Regions from separate parts of the Alteromonas sp. ABM1_013 genome, predicted to be linked through region 1. Evidence: predicted binding sites of a transcription regulator. Region 1 holds the regulator's gene; the other holds the start of a gene.
The links. The regulator FNR, encoded in region 1, switches genes on or off when oxygen is low (the NO sensors DNR and NnrR bind a similar motif). The targets are predictions, from matches to a motif close to TTGATCTAGATCAA.

Region 1 (3,413 bases):
ATAAAGGCGCCATTATACATTAAAGCGCCTTTTCGAGACTATGGCTGTGTTGTTAAATTTATCGAGAAGCGTTAAGTATTGATTTAAGCGTGTATGATCAACTTTCAGCATTAACTGCTAAATGCGCAGTTTTTTTTCATGAAAAACGCCCATCGCCGATTCGCCATTTGTCGCCACCAAGTGACTTGGTATTTAAACGAAATTAAGTCGTTAACTACACGGTTATCGGTGATTCAAACCCATCTGGCTTAATCGCAAGTACGTCACAATTTAGTTCATCAATAACGTGCTCGGCAGTATTGCCAATAAGCGCCGCCGAAATACCAACCCGTCCCACGGTGCCTATTACAACTAACTCGGCATCGAGTGTTTTAGCCACTTGCGGGATAACTTTTTCAGGCAAGCCTTCTTTCACCACACATTTATTTTCTGGAATACCATATTTCAGCGCGTGACTACGCATTTCTTTCATATGATGATTTTTTACCGCATCGTGATACGTATCAGGGTCAAACTCTGGCACTTCAATGGCAATGTTAAGTGGAGTTGTAGGGTAGCTATTCACTAAATTAACGTTACCTTTTAGCAAAGAGGCATAATCGTTAGCGATTATCGTAAGCTTGTCGTTTAGTGCAGCATGCTCATCATCTTCACTGCCTACGTTTACTGCAGCTATAATTTCACCGCCTTCTGGCCAGTCGTGTTCTTTAACGAGCAGTACAGGGCGTGGGCACTTGCGCATTAGATGCCAGTCTGTAGGGGTAAAGATTACTGAGGCAAGGTCGTCATGTTTTTTAGTGGCTTTTACCACCAAGTCGATTTGGTTATTAAGGGCGTAATAAATAATCGACTCATAAGCACGGTTGTTCCACTCAACCACAATATCGGTCTCTGAAAAGCCTTGTTCTTTTAGCTGGGCAGATAACCATTTGGCGTGCTCTTTTGTAACGGCATCGCGCATTGATTCACGTTCGTCGGGGCTAAGCATGGTTGTCATATCGTAAGACAAATCATATACCACCATCATAGCGGTAACCGTGGCGCCGGTTTTTGACGCAAGTTCATAGGCACGGCTTAGGGCAGGCTGGTTGTCGCGTTCCGCGTCCACCACGGCAAGAATTCGTTTACACTCAATCATAACGTCTCCTCAACTACAAAGCTTTGTATGGCTGTCGACATCGATATTGTTTCAAAACAGTTTATATAAACCATTTACATTAACTATAAACGACATTTGGAAAAACGTGAGTTGTTTTGGATCAAGGCGTAAATAATTCGTTGATAAAAAAAGGGCCAATTCGAATGTTACGGGAGCTTTAACGCCCAATGGATGGATATCGTGTTACTCAGTGAGGGAATACAGTGAAATTTTAAAGATTAAAACTAAAAAGCGCGCATGTAGCGCGCTAAAGATAACAGAAGAATAAATTAACCGTTACAGACTACGCTAGGGCCATTTAACGCCTCCAACTTGGTATTTAACCGATCAAAATCCAAAATAGAGATCAATTTACCGTCTACTTTGATAATGTTTTCTTTCTGAAAACGGCTTAATAGGCGACTAATGGTTTCTATCGTTAAGCCTAAGTAGTTGCCGATTTCGTTTCGGGTCATAGTTAGGTGAAATTCTCTGTGCGAGAAGCCACGCTCTTCAAAGCGCTGAGATAAGTGTGAGATGAAATACAATAAACGCTCTTCCGCCGTACGCTTGTTTAAAAGCATGATCATGTCGTGATCTTGTTTAATTTCTGCGCTCATAAAGCTCATGATCTGATGGCGAAGCTTGGGAAATTGCACAGACATCTCATCTAGTGTGTCATAAGGCAACTCACACACCATGGCGGTTTCTAGCGCAGAAGTGTAGCTTTGATGTTTATTCTCCCGCAGGGCATCGAAACCAATAATATCACCAGGGAAGTGGAAGCCGGTGATTTGCTCTTCACCTTCTTGGTTGGTTACAAATGATTTGAAAGAGCCAGTTCTAACGGCGAAAAGCGAACGAAATTTATCGCCAGTTTGAATGAGCGTATCACCTTTGTGAAGCGGCTTTTTGCGCTCAATTATATCGTCAAGAGACTCGATTTCTGTTTTGTTCAGCGCCACCGGTAAACACAAGTGACTGAAGCTACAGTTTTGACAGTGAATAGAAAATTGGCTTCCTTTGCTCATAATACATGCTCTTTTGAAGATTACCCAATAATGATACACCCATTTTTAAACGATTGCGCCATGAATAAGATAAGCCGCATAAATGGCCATTATTACGGCAATTATTTGTCTAACGTTATTGTTTTGAAAACTGCTAACAATATACTGACTGCCTGCACTTGCTGCGAGTAGCGTTGGCAAAGTACCTAAACCGAAGAAAAACATGATGGCAGCGCCCTGCAATGCATTCCCCGCCGCTAAAGACCAAGTAAGTGTTGAATACACTAATCCACAAGGCAACCAGCCCCAAATAAACCCATAAGGAATAGCACTAAAAGGGGTTTTGAAAGGTAAAAAACGCTTAGATAACGGCTGCAGTTTAGAAAATAAACCTTTGCCTGCGTTTTCTAACACCGTTAACCCTGTCCACCATTTGCCTAAATAACAGGCCAACAACAGCAACATAATACCGCTGAGTAAAGACAGGGCATAATTGGCCAGAGGAATATAGTCTGCTGCAATTTTGCCAAGTGCGCCGGTCAGTGCGCCAGCAATGGTGTAGCTAGCTATGCGCCCCATGTTATAGGCTAGGGCGTAAGGCACTGCTGAAGCACCTTTTGGTGACACCATTCTTAGCGCTGCCACTATACCGCCGCACATGCCCACGCAGTGAACACCGCCCGCTAAGCCGATAAGAAAAGCTGAGAAGTAATTAATCCCCTCCATGCTGCCCTTGGTTTTTCTCTACTTTAGTATTCTGAAGTTGCTTGCGTTGTTCAGCGAGCTTTTTTTCTTCGGGCGGAAGATCATCGTCAAACAGTATGCTGTAACCTTGACGGTCTAAATCTTCAAACTGATTAGTTTTAACCGCCCAAAAGAATATTACGATAGCGACGGCTACTATAATGATGGCGATTGGAATTAAAACGTAAATAATGCTCATACTATTTGCCCAGAAGTCGCGTAGAGTTTGTCACTACTATGATACTGCTTAATGACATGCCAACAACCGCCATCCACGGCGAAAGTAGGCCAGATACGGCGAAAGGTAAGATCAAAACGTTGTAACCTACCGACCAACCAATATTTTGTCTTATTTTTTGCTTCACTTGATGCGCAGTTCGAATGAGTTCTGGCACAGAAAGCAGCTGATCGCCAAGCAAAATCACGTCGGCTGCAGTTTTCGCAACATCTGTAGCATTACCTACCGCTATCGCTACATCAGCACTTGCAAGAACAGGGGCGTCATTAATACCATCGCCCAT
Region 2 (3,413 bases), on a different contig from region 1:
TTGTTTCTGTTCCTACTTTTAAGCTACTTGCTACCGCTTCAAGCTTGTGAGCTTCGTTAAGCAAAAACGAAGCGCGGCGATACATGAGCTCACCCTGCGGAGAAAGCTGTACTTTACGGCCAATATTTTCAAATAGTGTTACACCAATGGCATTCTCAAGTTTTTGAACAGCGTGATGAACACTAGATTGACTTTTATGTACTTCTGCAGCTGCTTGATTGAAACCACCAGCATCAACAACGGCTTTAAACATACGCCATTGTTCGAGTGTAGATTTAAGCATACGACGCCCTTAACCCGCTTTATGGGCTACTTATAGCATAGACTGATTATACAAGTCACTTTTCAAGAGCGAGGTTAATAGATGATACAGGACACGTTACTACTGATACGTTCTCGTATCCCATAAGCATTAATTGCTCAGCGGCTAATTTGGCACGAACGCCAGATGCACAATGAATGTAAAGCGGTGTAGAGGCATCTTTGAATTTCTCCAGTGCTTTCATCTCGAGCACGCCTCGTGGAATGTTGTGGGCAGAGGGGACTGGCTGGCTCGCTGCTTCATTGCTTTCCCTGACATCGATGAGAGCGCCATTATTGTGCACTAGCTCTTCTGAAGCTTTTTCTGCAGTGACGCATCGAATATCGAAACTGATGTTCTCAATCCGAGTTTTAATATCTATTAGCATAATACTTTCAATTGATAACAACTTTATGTAATTAAGATAAGGTTAATCTAATGTAAGGATCGAATCTCAATAAAACAATATGAATTACCGGAATTCGTCGCATATAATGGCAAGTCGGCAAAATGTCTTATACTTTAGTATAATTAATAGCTAAATTATTGCCAGAAATGTTAAAGAAAGGAAGTGCTTATGTCTGAAGATATGGTAATAGGTTCAGAGGATATAATGGAACATGCGGTGGAAGCTGAGATCTTCCTTAAGCAATTTGCGAATAAAACACGTCTTATGGTGCTTTGTTCATTGTTGAAAGAGGAAAAGTCGGTAACCGAGCTTTTAGAAGTAGTCAATGTTTCACAGCCCGTGATTTCTCAACACCTTGCGCTATTGCGAGAGTCGAAAATGGTAGCTACGAGAAGGGAAGGGCAAACAATTTACTATCGACTAGCGGATGAACGTGTCAAACGACTTATTGCGCTTATGGACGAATTCTTCTGCAAGTAACTTTTTCGTATCCATTATTACAACGACAATGTCCGTGCCAACACGGACATTATATCGTTTAACATTTATTCAAATTCAAATCTTAGACGATTTATCCAGTTGCTTTCTCAAAAGGGCAATGTAGTCCTCTTCTGCAATCCTATCACTATCAACCTCTGGTCTATTGACCAATTCGTCATGACTCAGGTTGACCGCAACACAGTGTGCCGCCCAATCGATATTTTCAATGTCTCTCGGTAATAGCGCAAGATGTTTACCGCCTGGAAGCCAGTTATTGGTATCAACCACTAGCATCACAATTTTCCAACTTCGCGTGTCGATTATAAAATTGCTTATGTGTCCAACGTTGTCGGTAGTCGTAGCAACCTCATAACCTCCCACTTCGCCAACAGCCCTCAAATGATTACTCGTTTTTTCAGGGTGAAGTGTTTCGGATTCTTCTGCTTGCTGTAATTCAACGAGCTCATTGGGATGTGCAAATTCTCCCCATGCCCCTGGCCCAATCCAGTAGTAGCCGTAACCAAAGTACTTGAAGAGGTTTTCTTCATACTCTCTAGAAACGGGCTTATGTTCATCAATTGACGGACTATTCTTTAACTTTTTAACAGTCATATTTACGTGAACAGTGTCATCACTGCTATCTAGCTCTGTCACAGCGATAGGAGAAATAACAACTTTTCTGCTAAGAGGAAGCCACGTATTTGTATCTGCAACCAAATAACGTACGGTAAACGTTTCATCGTCAAAGAGAATATCGCGAACACCGCCTACCTTGTCATCAACGGCGTGAATAGAAAAGTGAGTAAGCTGTTTTGAACTAATGATCATCGTTGCGCCTCCTTTGCTAGGGCTCTTTGTATAGAGTGACAGTTACCATTAGTTAATGTCACTCTTTAATACTCTAAGTGTAGACAGTCCTTAACCTTTCTTCATTTTCTTCTTGCATAGCCTTGATTGAGATCATTTATCATCTAAAACAAAAAAAGCTCGCCTGAGCGAGCTTTATAATGTGAACTGGTATGATTTTAACTTAGGCTACATCAAATTCTTCTTCAGAGTAATCATCATCGTATTCTGATTGATTGCTAGCGCTGCTGTGGAGGGTATAAAAGTGTTTTTTCCCTCTTGCCAGCCTGACATATTTTGCCCACGCTTTTTCAAGGTTATTCACTGCTTCAACTTTGCCATTGATGAATGCAACGAAATGTTGCTCATCTTCACTTTCTGGCGAAAGTTCACCGCTTTCAAGGCCTAATAAGGTCTTGCCATAGTTAGTTAAAAGATCTGCTTCAGTGATACTGAAGTCACCTGATTTACGAAAGCCATAGGGAAACTTTTGACGGTCAATATATGGTTTTGGAGATAGTCGAATAGCTAAACTTTTCATGTTGTACCCAACGTATTGTTTTGTTCAGCGCACTTTTAAAATAAATAAAAATGAAGATAAAACAAAAGATTTTTCTCTTATCAATAAAAAATTTTTTAACGGGTTAAAAAGTAACGGAGACTCAGAGGAATATTCTTGCAAATGGGCCTTTTTAGAAACTGTTCGCAAAAGATTTGTATTCTTTAAATGCATGAAAAATAAGAGTATATCCGAATTTTTTTAAAGGGTTGCTGTTGTGGGCGTATTGTCACAAAAATGACATATGGATTAGCAAAACACGCATGTGAGAAAGCAGCAAAGATATCATCAAAAATTCTTGTCGCTACGATGATTAAAATTCGTTTTCTATTTTTCGGCTTAGGATGATAATTAAAAAGTGTTAACAACCCAGAGAAGTCAATGAGTAAAGACTATCGTTACCAGCGTGATGAATGGGACTCGGTAGAAGAGGAAGATCTTCACGCAAAGAAAACAAATTCTAAACGTCATAGCTCTGTAAAAGTAAAACAGAAGCGTGACTTGCAACGTCGTGAAAAGCAACGACGTTTGCATCAAGAAGAGTATTAATTAAGCGAGTTGATGAATTTTTAATTAAGCGCACCGGTTATAGTGGTGCGCTTCTGTGCATTTGTATTTACTTACCGTATTATCTATGTCAGTTTAGAGTCATATCAATTCGGTTGTAAATTAAGCATGGATATACGCTTTCTCACCACTTTTATAGAGGTGACAAAAACACGTCACTTCGGTAAAGCCGCTGAAAATCTCTACCTTACTCAATCTGCCGTTAGTGCTAGGATAAAGTTACTTGAAGAGTATTTTCACACGACGCTTTT

Region 2: a site for FNR is predicted at 2,141-2,154, ahead of ACXAGK_RS15785 (PRC-barrel domain-containing protein). Genes of this name have one in related genera too.

What each region holds. Positions count from the first base shown of each region.
Region 1 is NZ_JBSWXH010000003.1:803,460-806,872, reverse strand. It holds gene uspE (universal stress protein UspE) at 215-1,138, opposite strand; gene fnr (fumarate/nitrate reduction transcriptional regulator Fnr) at 1,429-2,169, opposite strand; gene ACXAGK_RS11800 (sulfite exporter TauE/SafE family protein) at 2,215-2,874, opposite strand; gene ccoS (cbb3-type cytochrome oxidase assembly protein CcoS) at 2,861-3,091, opposite strand; gene ACXAGK_RS11790 (heavy metal translocating P-type ATPase) at 3,093-3,413, opposite strand, start outside.
Region 2 is NZ_JBSWXH010000005.1:234,218-237,630, reverse strand. It holds gene ACXAGK_RS15800 (LysR family transcriptional regulator) at 1-283, opposite strand, end outside; gene ACXAGK_RS15795 (rhodanese-like domain-containing protein) at 339-689, opposite strand; gene ACXAGK_RS15790 (ArsR/SmtB family transcription factor) at 879-1,190, shown strand; gene ACXAGK_RS15785 (PRC-barrel domain-containing protein) at 1,266-2,018, opposite strand; gene ACXAGK_RS15780 (MaoP family protein) at 2,221-2,577, opposite strand; gene ACXAGK_RS15775 (hypothetical protein) at 2,977-3,144, shown strand; gene ACXAGK_RS15770 (LysR family transcriptional regulator) at 3,271-3,413, shown strand, end outside.